2 regions of the Bradyrhizobium sp. Pa8 genome follow, and region 1 is predicted to be linked to the other one. Evidence: predicted binding sites of a transcription regulator. Region 1 holds the regulator's gene; the other holds the start of a gene.
What was found. Region 1 encodes PhoB, which activates phosphate uptake and scavenging genes when phosphate is short. Its sites were predicted from a motif close to TGTCATNNANCTGTCAT; they were not measured.

Region 1 (7,992 bases):
TCGCACCAACCGCGTCGCGCGAGCAGGAGCATTGCGCCTTCAGCACCAGCGGATTGAACACACGCACGCCGCGCTCGTGGAACAGGCGGAACAGGAGCCGCTCGCCGGAGAGTTCGGGATCGATCAGCTCGACGTCCTCGACGGTCTCGACCAGCGAACGCGCCTCGACCCAGGCGTCGTCTTCGGCGACAGCATGCACCTCGGCGCCTTCGGGCGCATCGCCGGGATGCAGATCGGCCTGCCGCGCGCGCTCGGGCGCCTTCGGCAGAAACTGCATCAGCATGCCGCCGGCGCGCCAGCGATGCTTGCCGCCGTCGTTCGAGCGCCACTCCTCGCCGACCGCGAGACGCACGCGCGTCGGGATCTGCTCGGAGCGCAGGAAATATTCGTGGGCGGCATCTTCCAGGCTGCCGCCGTCGAGCGCGACCAGCCCCTGGTAGCGGCTCATGTCGGGACCCTGGTCGATGGTCATGGCGAGATGACCGTTACCGAGGAGCGTACCGGAATCTTTGGTCTCGCCGAGGCGCTCAGCATCGTAGCGCGCATAGGCGCGCAGGCGATCCGGCGCCATGTAGTCGACGACCAGGAACGACACCGGACCGTCGGTCTGGGCCTGGAGGATGAAGCGGCCTTCGAACTTCAGCGCCGAGCCGAGCAGCGTCGTCAGCACGATGGCCTCACCGAGCAGCTTGCCCACGGCAGCGGGATAGTCGTGCTTGGTCAGGATCTCGTCGAGCGCGGGACCGAGCCGCACGAGGCGACCGCGCACGTCGAGCGCGTCGACCTCGTAGGGCAGCACGGCGTCATCGATGGGAACCGCTGATGGCGCGCGAACCGGGCCTTCGGGCCCGGTATTCATGTCAGGGGATTGGGAAACCATGGCGCTTTATCTGGGGTCGATGGAGGAAAATGGAAGAGGGCGCGGAGCGCTCCCCGGCATGCAGACTAGATCGCACGAAAGCACGATAAACTCAGGTTATCCCGGGGCGCGCAAAGCGCGAGCCCGGGACCCATAACCACAGGATTACGATGTAACCGGCGACGACCACTCCGAGTCCTCGCCAAGCAACTTCCTGTGGTTATGGATCCCGGATCGGCGCGCCGCTGTGCGGCGCTGGTCCGGGACGACGGCAGTGGATGCGGCCACCGGCGCGGCCACCCGCTCCACCGTCGCGTTACTTCACCGCGTCAAAGCACCAGGCCAGAATGCCCTTCTGCGCATGCAGGCGGTTTTCGGCCTCGTCGAACACGACCGATTGCGGGCCGTCGATCACTTCGTCCGTGACTTCCTCGCCGCGATGGGCGGGCAGGCAATGCATGAACAGCGCATCGGGCTTGGCCAGCGACATCAGCTTCGAATTGACCTGATAGGGCTTGAGCACGTTGTGACGGTGCTCGCCTTCCTTGTCGCCCATCGACACCCAGGTGTCGGTGACGACGCAGTCGGCCCCCTTCACGGCGGCCTCGGGATCGGTGCCGAGCACGATCGGCGCGCCGGTGGCCTTGATGAAGTCCCGCATCACCTTTTTCGGCGCGAGCTCCGGCGGCGTCGCGACATTGAGCTTGAACTTGAAACGCTCGGCGGCATGCGCCCAGGACGCCAGCACATTGTTGTCGTCGCCGGTCCAGGCCACCGTCCTGCCCTCGATCGGGCCGCGATGCTCTTCGTAGGTCATCAGGTCGGCCATCACCTGGCACGGGTGCGAGCGCCGTGTCAGGCCGTTGATGACGGGCACCGTCGCATATTCCGCCAGCTCCAGCAGGGCCTCGTGATTGAGGATGCGGATCATGATGGCGTCGACATAGCGCGACAGCACGCGCGCCGTGTCGGCGATGGTCTCGCCGCGGCCCAGCTGCATCTCGGCGCCGGTCAGCATGATGGGCTCGCCACCGAGCTGGCGCATGGCGACGTCGAACGAGACGCGGGTGCGCGTGGACGGACGCTCGAAGATCATCGCCAGCGTCTTGCCTTCCAGCGGCTTCACCGGCTGGTGCGCTTTCTGCTTCGCCTTCATGGCGGAGGAGGCCGCGAGCATGCTCTTGAGCTCCGACAACGGGAGCTCGTTGATATCCAGAAAGTGCTTCGGGGACTTGCTCATCAGCTTGCCGCCCGCTTGGTCTGACTGGACGAGATCGCGGCGCAGGCGCGTTCGAGCCGCCCGACGCTGTCCTCGATCTCGGCTTCGGTGACGATCAAGGGCGGCAGGAAACGCACGACATTGTCGCCGGCACCGACCGTGAGCAATTTTTCGTTGCGCAATGCCGCGCCGAGATCGCCTGACGGCACCACGGCCTTGATGCCGATCAGAAGGCCTTCGCCGCGCACTTCGCTGACGATGTCGGGATAACGATCGATCACGGAGGCGAGCTTCTGCTTGAGCAGCAGCGACATCTTCTGCACGTGGTCGAAGAAGCCGGGCTTGAGCATGACGTCGAGCACGGCGTTGGCAGCCGAGATCGCGAGCGGATTGCCGCCGAAGGTCGAGCCGTGCGAGCCGGGCCCCATGCCGGCAGCCGCGTCCGCGGTCGCCAGCACCGCGCCGATCGGGAAACCGCCACCGAGCGCTTTGGCCAGCGACATCACGTCAGGCGTGACGCCGGTGCGGCGATGCGCGAACAGATCGCCGGTGCGGCCCATGCCGGTCTGCACCTCGTCGAACGCGAGCAGCAGGCCCTTCTCGTCGCAGAGCTGGCGCAACGCCCTCAGGAAGGCGGGCGTTGCTGAACGCACGCCGCCCTCGCCCTGGATCGGCTCGATCAGGATGCCGGCGGTCTGCGGACCGATCGCCTTCTTGACGGCTTCGATGTCGCCATGCGGGACCTGGTCGAAACCGTCCATCGGCGGGCCGAACCCCTCGAGATATTTTGCCGATCCGGTCGCGGCGAGCGTTGCCAGCGTGCGGCCGTGGAAGGCGCCTTCGAAGGTGATGATGCGGTAACGTTCCGGATGACCCTTCGAGAAGTGATGATGGCGGACCAGCTTGATCACACCTTCCAGCGCTTCAGCGCCGGAATTGCAGAAGAACACGAAGTCCGCGAAGCTTTCGTTGCACAGACGCGCGGCAAGCTTCTCGCCGTCCGGGCTCTGGAACAGGTTCGACATGTGCCAGAGTTTGGTGGCCTGCTCCTGCAACGCCTTGACCAACGCAGGATGAGCATGGCCGAGCGCATTCACCGCCACGCCCGAGGTGAAATCGAGATAGCGATCGCCGTTGGTCGCAATCAGCCAGCAGCCTTCGCCGCGCTCGAAACCGAGGTCGGACCTGGCGAAAACGGGGAGCAAATGCGGCGCTGCGCTGTTAGTCATGACGATCACTTGAATGTTGCGGACGGCGTGAGCGTGCATTGCGCAACGCACCATTGACCGGCCCGGAAAACGAAACGTGCCGCCTTTTAAGGGCGGCACGCCCGACTATCTTATGCCTGGTGAAACCGGTGTCAATGCCGCCCGGAAAGCCTCGCGAAACGCAGAATCCGTAGTCTTGCGGTGGCGATTTTGCGTGTTTCCGCCACGGAACATGTGGAAGCGAGTCGGCGGACTCTTGCGCGTGAGTCACGCCATATTGTAGCGTTTGGCTTGTCAGATACGACATCTCGTGCAGCAGTTCTGATCCTCTAAGTCCTCATGTACCGGCGTAAGCGTTCGGGCGCATCTGGTGCGCCCGGCGAGCCTTAAGGGATTCTGGCGGCACGGGTTTTTCGAAGCTTAGGCATTCGCCGTGCGGCCGCCAGGATGGCAGGCGCCGGCGAAGGAAAGGGTGCAATGACCGTTTTGACCTGGTCGGATGATCGCGTCGAGCAGCTGAAAAAGCTCTGGGAGGCCGGACTTTCGGCCAGCCAGATCGCCGCTGAACTCGGCAATGTGACCCGCAATGCCGTGATCGGCAAAGTGCACCGGCTCGGCCTGTCGGGCCGCGCCAAGAGCCCTTCATCGGCAGCGCCCCGGCCGCGCAAGGCGCGCCCCGCCCAGCACATGATGCGGGTGACCCGGCCGATCGCACGCGGCAACACCGCGCTGGCGCAGGCCTTCGAAGTCGAGGTCGAGGCCGAACCGGTCACCTACGACAACGTCGTGCCGATGAGCCAGCGGCTGTCGCTGCTGGAGCTGAACGAGGCCACCTGCCACTGGCCGGTCGGCGATCCCTCGAGCCCGGATTTCTTCTTCTGCGGCGGCAAGGCGCTCTCAGGCCTGCCCTACTGCGCCCAGCACTCGCGCGTGGCGTATCAGCCCGCGGCCGATCGCCGGCGCGCGCCGGCGAAGCCGGGTCCGCGCTGAGTTATCGGAATTCACTGATTGCCAAGACGGCGCCGTCACGCGATGACGGCTCCAATGACTCGGTGTCATCCCCGCGAACGCGGGGATCCATAACCACAGGGCGCAGTTGTTGCGCGAGATGGTCACTTCGAGTCTTCGCCAAACCACGTCCTGTGGTTATGGGTCCCGGGCTCGCGCTGCGCGCGCCCCGGGACGACGGCTGAGCCGCAGCTCGCTAAAACCAACACCCGCTAAAGCTTACGCCTGCTCCGCCTTCGCAAAGCGATCGTCCAGTGCGTAGCCCGCGCCGCGGACGGTGCGGATCGGGTCCTGCTCGCGGCCGAGATTGAGCAGCTTGCGCAGGCGGCCGATATGGACGTCGACGGTGCGCTCGTCGATGTAGATGTCACGACCCCAGACGCTGTCGAGCAGCTGCTCGCGCGAGAATACGCGGCCGGGATGCTCCAGGAAGAACTCCAGCAGGCGATATTCGGTCGGACCGAGATCGATCGGCCGGCCCGAGCGCGCCACGCGGCGCTTGTCGCGGTCGAGCTCGATGTCGCCATAGGCGAGCACGGTGGCGAGCCGCTCCGGGCTGGCGCGCCTGAGCAGGCCCTTCACGCGTGCCAGCAGCTCCGGCACCGAGAACGGCTTGACGATGTAGTCGTCGGCGCCGGTCGCAAGACCCCGCACCCGCTCGCTCTCCTCGCCGCGCGCGGTGAGCATGATAATCGGGAGCTGCTTGGTCTCGGGCCGGGTGCGCAGCCGCCGGCACAGCTCGATGCCGGAAAGGCCCGGCAGCATCCAGTCGAGCACGATCAAATCAGGGATGTGCTCCTTGAGGCGGGTGTCGGCATCGTCGCCGCGCATCACCGTCTCGACGTCATAGCCGTCGCCTTCGAGGTTGTAGCGGAGAAGCTCGGTGAGAGCTTCCTCGTCCTCAACCACCATAATGCGTGCGCCCATGGTGTCGTCGCTCCTTAAGTGTTCGGGACCGTCGTGGCGAAGGTCGTCATGTCGCCCTTCGGCCGCTTGTCGGTGATCGCGTGGCCCTCGATCATGTAGAACACGGTCTCGGCAATGTTGGTGGCGTGGTCACCGATGCGCTCGATGTTCTTGGCGCAGAACATCAGGTGGATGCAGAACGAGATGTTGCGTGGATCCTCCATCATGTAGGTGAGAAGCTCGCGGAACAGCGAGGTGCAGATGGCATCGACTTCCTCGTCGCCCTTCCACACCGCCATCGCCGCCGGCAGATCGTGCGCGGCATAGGCGTCCAGCACCGACTTGACCTGCTGCTGCACGAGGTCGGTCATGTGCTCCAGGCCGCGGAACAGCTTGAGCGGATGGAAATCGGTCTCCAGCGCCGCGACGCGTTTGCCCATATTCTTGGCGAGGTCGCCGATCCGCTCGAGATCGGTCGCGACGCGCATGGCGCCGACGATCTCGCGCAGATCGACCGCCATCGGCTGGCGGCGCGCGATGGTGAGCACGGCGCGCTCCTCGATCTTCTTCTGAAGCGCATCGAGCTCGGCGTCGATGGTCACGACGCGCTGGCCGAGCGCGACGTCGCGGCGGATCAGCGCGTCGACGGAGTCGACGATCATGCGCTCGGCGATGCCGCCCATCTCGGCGACCAGGCGCGTGAGCTCCTGGAGGTCGGTGTCGAAGGCCTTTGCGGTATGTTCAGAACCCATGTTCCGTCTCCTCAGCCGAACCGGCCGGTGATGTAATCCTGCGTGCGCCGGTCGGTCGGCGACGTGAAGATCTTGCTGGTGTCGTCGAACTCGATCAGCTCGCCGAGATACATGAAGGCGGTCTTGTCGGAGACGCGCGCCGCCTGCTGCATGTTGTGGGTGACGATCGCGATCGTGTAGTTCTCGGACAGCTCCTGGATCAGCTCCTCGACCTTGGCGGTCGAGATCGGGTCGAGCGCCGAGCAGGGCTCGTCGAACAAGATCACCTCGGGCCGCACCGCGACCGTGCGGGCGATGCAGAGGCGTTGCTGCTGGCCGCCGGAGAGCGACAGGCCGGAGGCGTTGAGCTTGTCCTTGACCTCGTTCCACAGCGCGCCGCCGCGCAGCGCCTTCTCGACGCGGTCGTCCATCTCGGACTTCGAGATCTTCTCGTAGAGACGGATGCCGAAGGCAATGTTCTCGTAGATCGTCATCGGGAACGGCGTCGGCTTCTGGAACACCATGCCGACGCGGGCGCGCAGCAGATTGAGGTCCAGCTTGGGGTCGAGGATGTTGGTCTGGTCGAGCATGAGCTGACCCGTGACGCGCTGGCCCGGATAGAGGTCGTACATCCGGTTGAAGATGCGCAGCAGGGTGGACTTGCCGCAGCCCGACGGGCCGATGAACGCCGTGACGCGGTTGGTGCCGAGCGCCAGATTGATGTTCTTCAGCGCGTGGTGCTCGCCATAGTAGAAGTTGAGGTTGCGAACCGTCACCTTGGCGGGCGCCTCGGGCAGCGGCTGCGAGCCGTGCTGAACGGCGGGCGTACTGACGGAAACAGACATTTCGCTCATTTTGCAGTCCTCTCGGCGCTAAGAATGCGCGCGCCAATGTTCAGGGCAAGCACGGTCAAAGTGATCAGCAAGGCGCCGCTCCAAGCGAGCTGCTTCCAGTAGGCGTAGGGGCTCTGCACGAAGTTGTTGATGGTAACCGGCAGGTTCGCCATCGTCTTGTTCAGGCCGAGGCTGAAGAACTGGTTCGACAGCGCGGTGAAAAGCAGCGGCGCGGTCTCGCCGGCGACGCGGGCGGTGGCCAGCATCACGCCGGTGATGAGGCCGGAGCGCGCGGCGCGATAAGCGATGCGCTTGATCACCAGCGAGCGCGGCAGGCCGAGCGCGGACGCCGCCTCGCGCAGCGCGTTCGGCACCAGCAGCAGCATGTCCTCGGTCGTACGCAGCACCACCGGAATGACGATGACGGCGAGCGCAAGACTGCCGGCGATCGCCGAGAAACCGCGCATCGGCACCACTACCGCGCCGTAGATGAACAGGCCGATGATGATCGAGGGCGCCGAAAGCAGGATGTCGTTGATGAAACGGATCACCGAGGTCAGCTTGTCGTTGCGGCCGTACTCGGCGAGATAGGTGCCGGCGAACAAGCCGAGCGGCGCGCCGATGCCGACACCGAGCACCGTCATGATCAGCGAGCCGACGATCGCGTTGCGCAGGCCGCCTTCAGTCGAACCCGGAGGCGGAGTGTCCGCGACGAAGATCTCCAGGTTCAAACCCGCAAGGCCGTTGTAGAGCAGCGTGACTAGGATCAGCGCGAGCCAGGTGACGCCAAAGGCGGCGGCGCCGAAGCAGAGCCCGCGGACCACGATGTCCTTGCGGCGGCGGCGTGAATAGATCGGGTTCATGTTATTTTCCCGCTTTCTGGTCCAGCCGCATCAGCATCAGCCGGGCAGCCGCGAGCACGAAGAACGTCAGCACGAACAGCAGGAGACCGAGCAGGATCAGGCCGGACTGGTGCAGGCCGTCACTTTCGGCGAATTCGGACGCGATCGCCGCCGAGATCGTGGTGCCCGGCGCGAAGATCGACGAGGAGATGCGGAACGAATTGCCGATGATGAAGGTCACCGCCATCGTCTCGCCGAGCGCGCGACCCAAGGCCAGCATGACACCGCCGATGACGCCGACGCGGGTGTAGGGGATCACCACACTGCGGACGACTTCCCAGGTGGTGCAGCCGACGCCGTAGGCGGCCTCTTTGAGGACCGGAGGC
Region 2 (7,992 bases), 720 kb from region 1:
GATTGCTGCGGCACGTTTGTGGCTGTGGCGGCGCGGTTAGAAAGCTTCTATAAGCCCGGAACTACTTGATGCAGCAACTCAACCTGCCCCTGCAAGCGAACCAGCCGGACTCGCTGACGGTGTTAAAATACCCCTTGCCGGGTATAACTAACAATTGGGATTTTCCTACATGACCTCGCTCGACAGCTTCAAATGCAAAAAGACCCTCAAGGTCGGCGCCAAGACCTATGTCTATTACAGCCTGCCCACGGCCGAGAAGAATGGTCTGAAGGGAATTTCGAAACTCCCCTATTCGATGAAGGTTCTGCTCGAGAACCTCCTGCGCAACGAGGACGGCCGCACGGTCAAGAAGGAAGACATCGTGGCGGTGTCTAAGTGGCTGCGCAAGAAGTCGCTGGAGCATGAGATCGCGTTCCGCCCGGCCCGCGTGCTGATGCAGGATTTCACCGGCGTGCCGGCCGTGGTCGATCTCGCCGCGATGCGCAACGCGATGCAGAAGCTCGGCGGCGATGCCGAGAAGATCAATCCGCTGGTTCCGGTCGACCTCGTCATCGACCACTCCGTGATCGTGAACTTCTTCGGCGACAACAAGGCCTTCGGCAAGAACGTCACCGAGGAATACAAGCAGAACCAGGAGCGCTACGAGTTCCTGAAGTGGGGCCAGAAGGCGTTCTCGAACTTCTCCGTCGTGCCGCCCGGCACCGGCATCTGCCATCAGGTCAATCTCGAATATCTCTCCCAGACGGTCTGGACCAAGAAGGAGAAGATGACGGTCGGCAAGAAGACCGGCACCTTCGAGGTCGCCTATCCCGACTCGCTGGTCGGCACCGACTCCCACACCACCATGGTCAACGGTCTCGCCGTGCTCGGCTGGGGCGTCGGCGGCATCGAGGCGGAAGCCTGCATGCTCGGTCAGCCGCTGTCGATGCTGCTGCCCAACGTCGTCGGCTTCAAGCTGAAGGGCGCGATGAAGGAAGGCGTCACCGCGACCGACCTCGTGCTCACCGTCACGCAGATGCTGCGCAAGCTCGGCGTGGTCGGCAAGTTCGTCGAGTTCTTCGGCCCCGGCCTCGACCACCTCTCCGTCGCCGACAAGGCGACGATCGCCAACATGGCCCCCGAATACGGTGCGACCTGCGGCTTCTTCCCGGTCGACGCCGCTGCGCTCGACTACCTCAAGACCTCCGGCCGCGCTCCGGCGCGCGTCGCGCTGGTGCAGGCCTATGCCAAGGCGCAGGGCCTGTTCCGCACCGCCAAGTCGGCCGATCCGGTGTTCACGGAAACGCTGACCCTCGACCTCGGCGACGTCGTTCCCTCGATGGCCGGTCCGAAGCGCCCCGAAGGCCGCATCGCGCTGCCGTCGGTCGCCGAAGGCTTTTCGCTTGCGCTCGGCACCGAGTACAAGAAGACCGAAGAGCCGACGAAGCGCTTTGCCGTCGACGGCAAGAACTTCGAGATCGGTCATGGCGACGTCGTGATCGCCGCCATCACCTCCTGCACCAACACCTCGAATCCGAGCGTCTTGATCGGCGCCGGCCTGCTTGCGCGCAACGCTGCCGCCAAGGGCCTCAAGGCAAAACCGTGGGTGAAGACCTCGCTCGCGCCGGGCAGCCAGGTGGTCGCGGCCTATCTCGCCGATTCCGGTCTCCAGGCCGATCTCGACAAGGTCGGCTTCAACCTGGTCGGTTTCGGCTGCACCACCTGCATCGGCAATTCCGGTCCGCTGCCCGAGGAGATCTCGAAGTCGATCAACGACAACGGCATCGTCGCGGCCGCCGTGCTCTCCGGCAACCGCAACTTCGAAGGCCGCGTCTCGCCGGACGTGCAGGCGAACTATCTGGCTTCGCCGCCGCTGGTCGTCGCCCACGCGCTCGCGGGCAGCGTCACCAAGAACCTCGCCGTCGAGCCGCTCGGTGAAGGCAAGGACGGCAAGCCGGTGTACCTCAAGGACATCTGGCCGACGACGAAGGAGATCAACGCCTTCATGAAGAAGTTCGTGACCGCGTCGATCTTCAAGAAGAAGTATGCCGACGTGTTCAAGGGCGATACGAACTGGCGTAAGATCAAGACGGTCGAGAGCGAGACCTATCGCTGGAACATGAGCTCGACCTACGTGCAGAACCCGCCCTATTTCGACGGCATGAAGAAGGAGCCGGAGCCGGTCACCGACATCGTCGAGGCGCGCATCCTCGCCATGTTCGGCGACAAGATCACCACCGACCACATCTCGCCGGCCGGTTCGATCAAGCTCACCTCGCCCGCCGGCAAATATCTCAGCGAGCATCAGGTGCGTCCGGCCGACTTCAACCAGTACGGCACGCGTCGCGGCAACCATGAAGTGATGATGCGCGGCACCTTCGCCAACATCCGCATCAAGAACTTCATGCTGAAGGGCGCTGACGGAAATATTCCGGAAGGCGGTCTCACCAAGCACTGGCCCGACGGCGAGCAGATGTCGATCTACGACGCCGCGATGAAGTACCAGCAGGAGGAAGTGCCGCTGGTGGTGTTCGCCGGTGCCGAATACGGCAACGGTTCCTCGCGCGACTGGGCTGCGAAGGGCACGCGCCTGCTCGGCGTCCGCGCCGTGATCTGCCAGAGCTTCGAGCGCATCCACCGCTCCAACCTGGTCGGCATGGGCGTGCTGCCGCTGACCTTCGAGGAAGGCACCTCCTGGTCGTCGCTCGGCCTGAAGGGCGACGAGAAGGTCACGCTGCGCGGCCTCGTCGGCGACCTGAAGCCGCGTCAGAAGCTGACCGCGGAGATCGTCTCCGGCGACGGTTCATTGCAGCGCGTTTCGCTGCTTTGCCGCATCGATACGCTGGACGAGCTCGATTACTACCGGAACGGCGGCATTCTGCACTACGTGCTGCGCAAGCTCGCGGCCTAAGCGCGAATTTGTGAACGGTGGCTCACCGCGACGTGAGTAGAAGGTTAAACGAGGGCGGCCTATCACAGGGCCGCCTTCGTGCGTTAGAACACGCGTCCGATGGTCCCGCCCGGCGGAAAACCTCGCTCCGGACGGCTGAATGTACGATGCCCGTAAGACTACGGTGACCATCAGGCGATAGGATTTTCCCCCACGCGTGCGAGGTGTGACGTTCAACATGACTGCAATGATGGCTTCTAATCTGGTTTCGCGCTGGTCCGGTGCACTCTGGTCGGGAGCACTCGGCATCTGCGCCATCGTCGCCGTCATCCGTCCCGCCGAGGCTGATCCCCGCGCCGTGGTCGAGCTCTTCACATCGCAGGGCTGCTCCTCCTGCCCGCCCGCCGACCAGGTCATCGGCGATCTCGCCAACGACCCGTCGATCATCGCGCTGAGCATGCCGATCGACTATTGGGATTATCTCGGCTGGAAGGACACGCTTGCGGATTCGCGCTTCTCGGCGCGGCAGCGCGCCTATTCGCGCATGCGCGGCGACCGCGAGGTCTATACGCCTCAAGTCGTGGTCAACGGTTCGACGCATGTCATCGGCAGCGACCGCGCCGGCATCGAGAGCGCGATCGGCAAGACCGACAAGGGCACCGGCGTGATGAGCGTGCCGGTGACGATGTCGCTTGCAGGCAAGCAGATCAACGTCTCGGTGGCGGCGAGCAAGGAGTCACCGGTCTCGCACGGCGAGGTCTGGATCTGCTCGATCACGAAATCGGTGCCGATCGCAATCAGCCGCGGCGAAAATCGCGGGCAGCAGATCACCTATCACAACGTCGTGCGCAACCTGCTCAAGGTCGGCGACTGGAACGGGCGTCCGGAAAGCTGGACGGTGCCGTTGGAAAATCTCACGCGCGACGGCGTCGACGGCGCTGTGGTCTATGTCCAGGACGGCAGCCGTGAGAAGCCGGGTGCGATGCTCGGCGCGGCGTACACGTCGCTGCACTAGATCCGATTTCTCTCGATAGCGTCGCACGCGCTCTCACGCCTCATGATGAGGAGCGCGCCCTCGCGCGCGAGGCGGACGATGCTGCGCATCGCCGCGAGAACCATGCAGGCCCGGCTGATGCAGCTCGATCTCGATCCTTCGAGACGCCGTTTCGCGGTTCCTCAGGATGAGGGGAGAGAGTTGTCTTCGCGTTAATCAGAGGGAAGCTGGTCGTGCCGGAAACGTCACGACACAAACCAAAAAGGACCAACTTGCGTTGGCCCTCCTTGTCGCGCGTACAGACCCGATCCTGACGGCCCCGGGGGGCTGGGGGCTGAGGAATCCGGAACCGAAAGGACCGGGTCAACGCACATAAGTCTTTTCGCAATGCAGGGCGGCAGGCGCTTGGCAGAAAAGCGGCGATATCAAGATTCCTTCTAACGATCCCGTGACGGTTTGCCGCGACAGAGTTCCACTCCTGCGTGTGCTCCGATTCGCACCTGATTCAATGAGTTGAGTGAAGAGCCCCTTGCGGCGGGGAACGGTTGGCGCGATCATGCAACTGTCATGATCCGCGGTTCCGGGGACGGTCTTCGCGGATGCGATCATGCCGCGAGATGAGGAGGCGCTCGATGAGTCTGACGCCGGAGGATGCCGATCCGAGCGAGCAGCGCGCAGTGGCGCGCCCCGCCGCTGCGAATGCCCAACCCAACCGGGTGACATTCAACCGGCTGGAACTGAACCGCATCCTCAACCTCTACGGCCGCATGGTCGCCGACGGCGAGTGGCGCGACTATGCCATCGACTTCCTGAAGGACCGAGCGGTGTTCTCGGTCTTCCGCCGCGCCTCGGAGGTCCCGATCTATCGCATCGAGAAAGACCCGCGGCTGGCGCGCAAGCAGGGCATGTACAGCGTGATCTCGGCGACCGGCCTGATTCTGCGCCGCGGCCACGAGCTCGAGCGCGTGCTGCTGGTGATCGATCGCAAGCTGGCGGTGGTGTAGCCGTAGTGCCGTAGGATGGGTAGAGCGAAGCGAAACCCATCACCTTCGGTCACTCAGACTGGGCTTGATGGGTTTCGCTGCGCTCTGCCCATCCTACGATGTCAGCTCGCGCCCTATTTCCCCGGCACCGTGCTCGCGCCTTCGCCGAGGTCGCGCTGCATCATCACCGTGTCGAGCCAGCGGCCGAATTTCAAGCCAACATTCGGATGCGTGCCGATCATCTTGAAGCCGCCGCGCGTGTGCACGCCGATCGAGCCGGCATTGGCGGAATCGCCGATCACCGCGATCATCTGGCGGAAGCCGCGCGCCTCGCATTCGGTGATCAGCCGCTCCAGCAGCAATGAGCCGATGCCGCGGCGGTGGAACGAGGGATCGAGATAGATCGAGTTCTCGACCGTGAAGCGGTAGGCCGGGCGCGGCCGGTAGGCGCCGGCATAGGCATAGCCGGCGACGCGGCCGTCGAGGATGGCGACGAAATAGGGATAGCCGCCGTCGATCAGCGCGCGGTAGCGGCGCGTCATCTCGGCCAGATCCGGCGGCGCCAGCTCGAATGTCGCGGTGCCCTCGCGGACGGCCTGCTGGTAGATGGCGGTGATGGCGGGAAGGTCGGCCTCAATGGCGGGCCTGATCTCAGGTGCGGACATGGGAGGAAGATTAGAGCCTTCCCGGGACGGCTGGAAGGGGGCGAAGGCGCCTCTCCGCCGTCATTGCGAGCGCAGCGAAGCAATCCAGAAATGCGCCTGCGGAGGGTCTCTGGATTGCTTCGTCGCAAGCGCTCCTCGCAATGAGGGCGTTTGGGGAAAGATCCCGGCGCAAACAAAAACCCCGGCCTCTCGGCCGGGGTTCGTATCCGTTCTCTCGGTTGATCGCTTAGTCGCGCTGGCCGAGGAGCTGCAGCAGCAGCGTGAACAGGTTGATGAAGTTCAGGTACAGCGACAGCGCGCCGGTGATGGCCGCACGCTCTGCGATGTCACCGCCGGCCGAGGCGTAGCCGTAGATGTAGTCGTTCTTCAGTCGCTGGGTGTCCCAGGCGGTGAGGCCGGCGAACACCAGCACGCCGACCACGGACACGATGAACTGCAGCATCGTGCTGGCCAGGAACAGGTTGACCAGGCTCGCGATGATGATGCCGATCAGGCCCATGAACAGGAACGAGCCCATCCCGGTCAGATCACGCTTGGTGGTGTAGCCGTAGAGGCTGAGCGCGCCGAACGTGGCCGCGGTGATGAAGAACACCCGCACGATCGAGGTGTGCGTGAACACCAGGAAGATCGAGGACAGCGAAATGCCCATCAGCGCCGCGAACACCCAGAACAGGATCTGCGCGGTCGAGGGGGCGAGACGGTTGATGCCCGCCGAGATCACGAACACCATCGCGAGCGGCGCGAGCATGAACAGCCACTTCAGCGGGCTGACGAACATCGCGTAGCCGAACGGCGTCAGGAACAGCTTGCCGACGCGGACGGCTTCCGGGGTCGGAACGTCGGTCACGGCGGCCATATAGACGCCGAGCGCGGCCAAGCCGGTGATGGCGAGGCCGATGCTCATGTAATTGTAGATGCGCAGCATATAGGCGCGCAGGCCGGCATCGACCGTCGCGGCGTCAACACGCCCGGCGGCCCTGCCGAAAGGAGAAGCGTAGTTACGGTCTAGGTCCGACATGGTCGAATTCCCGTTGGTTAGCCCGGTCCGGCATGAGGGTCGCCATGCCGCCGGTTCGTCAAATTCTATCTCGGATACCGATCTGTGCCGACTAAATTCTGGCTCATAATCGGGGCTCCGAACCCATTGGATATGTGGGAAACTAACACATTCGCTGCAACCGTCCACGCGCGGCTGAATGTCGCCCTCGCCCGCAATCCTGGCGAGCAGACGTGGTTAATCGCTGGAATCGTGCGATTCCGACATCGCGGGGTCGCCCGCTACCATTTGTCACAAATTCCGCAACACCGTGGCGGGCTTTTTGTTCAATGCCAGCAGCGTCCCGGCAAGCCCAAGTCCGACCGTGACCACCAGGGCCGCCGCGACCACGCCGGCCGCGCTGCCGGCCTGCCAGACGAAACTCAGCGTCATCAGCCGCGTCACGATCATCCAGGCCGCGATGCTGCCGGCGATCACGCCGAACACCGCGGTGGCAAGTCCGATCAGCAGGTATTCGAGGGCATAGGCGCCGAGCAGCCGCAGCCGGGTCGCGCCGAGGGTCTTGAGGATCACGGCATCGTAGACCCGGTGGCGGTGGCCGGCGGCGAGCGCGCCGCCCAGTACCAGGATCGCCGAGATCAGGGTCACCGCGCTGGCGCCGCGGATCGCGAGCGCCAGATTGGTCACGACCGAGCCAACCGTCTCCATCACCTCGCGCACGCGCACGCTCGTCACCATCGGATAGGCGTCGGCGACCTCCTTGATGATCTTGCCGTCGCCGGCCGCAGTGCCGCCGGTCTCGGTCAGCGTCGCGATATGGGTATGCGGTGCGCCCTTGAAGGCGTTGGGCGAGAACACCAGCACGAAATTGATGCCCATGCCCTGCCAGTCGATGGTGCGCAAATTGCCGATCTTGGCGGGGATGTCGCGGCCGAGCACATTGACCACGATCTCGTCGCCGAGCTTGAGACCGAGCCCGTCGGCGATCTTCTTCTCCATCGAGACCAGCAGCGGGCCGGAATAGCCGGCGCTCCACCATTCGCCCTCGACCACCTTGGAGCCCTTCGGCAACTCGGCGGTGTAGGTCAGGCCGCGGTCGCTTTGCAGCACCCATTCGGAATCGGTGGTGGGCTTGAGGTCCTCGGCACGGACCCCGCGCGCGGCAACGATGCGCCCGCGCAGCATCGGCACGTCCTCGACCTTTGCGCCTGGCGCGATCCGGCGCAGATAGCCGTCGAACTGCTCGGCCTGCGTGCTCGGGATGTCGATGAAGAAGAACGACGGCGCGTGCTCGGGGAGGGCCGCAAGGAACTGCCGCCGCAGATTGCCGTCGATCTGGGTGATGGTGACGAGCACGGCGAGCCCGAGCCCGAGCGACAGCACGACGGAGGGCGTCAGCGCGCCCGGCCGGTGGATGTTGGCGATCGCCAGCCGCAGCATCGGCAGGCGCGTGCGCGGCAGCCGGCGCGCGATCGTCATCAGCA

Region 2: the regulator PhoB is predicted to act here: its motif matches at 4,416-4,432, upstream of ACKWRH_RS01975 (DUF2794 domain-containing protein).

Annotation. Positions count from the first base shown of each region.
Region 1 is NZ_CP176767.1:9,239,857-9,247,848, forward strand. It holds gene ACKWRH_RS43900 (Hsp33 family molecular chaperone) at 1-880, opposite strand, end outside; gene argF (ornithine carbamoyltransferase) at 1,176-2,099, opposite strand; gene ACKWRH_RS43910 (aspartate aminotransferase family protein) at 2,099-3,307, opposite strand; gene ACKWRH_RS43915 (GcrA family cell cycle regulator) at 3,764-4,276, shown strand; gene phoB (phosphate regulon transcriptional regulator PhoB) at 4,514-5,221, opposite strand; gene phoU (phosphate signaling complex protein PhoU) at 5,236-5,952, opposite strand; gene pstB (phosphate ABC transporter ATP-binding protein PstB) at 5,964-6,785, opposite strand; gene pstA (phosphate ABC transporter permease PstA) at 6,782-7,627, opposite strand; gene pstC (phosphate ABC transporter permease subunit PstC) at 7,629-7,992, opposite strand, start outside.
Region 2 is NZ_CP176767.1:418,251-426,242, forward strand. It holds gene acnA (aconitate hydratase AcnA) at 170-2,890, shown strand; gene ACKWRH_RS01970 (DUF1223 domain-containing protein) at 3,108-3,884, shown strand; gene ACKWRH_RS01975 (DUF2794 domain-containing protein) at 4,496-4,867, shown strand; gene ACKWRH_RS01980 (GNAT family N-acetyltransferase) at 4,981-5,511, opposite strand; gene ACKWRH_RS01985 (Bax inhibitor-1/YccA family protein) at 5,738-6,529, opposite strand; gene ACKWRH_RS01990 (ABC transporter permease) at 6,800-7,992, opposite strand, start outside.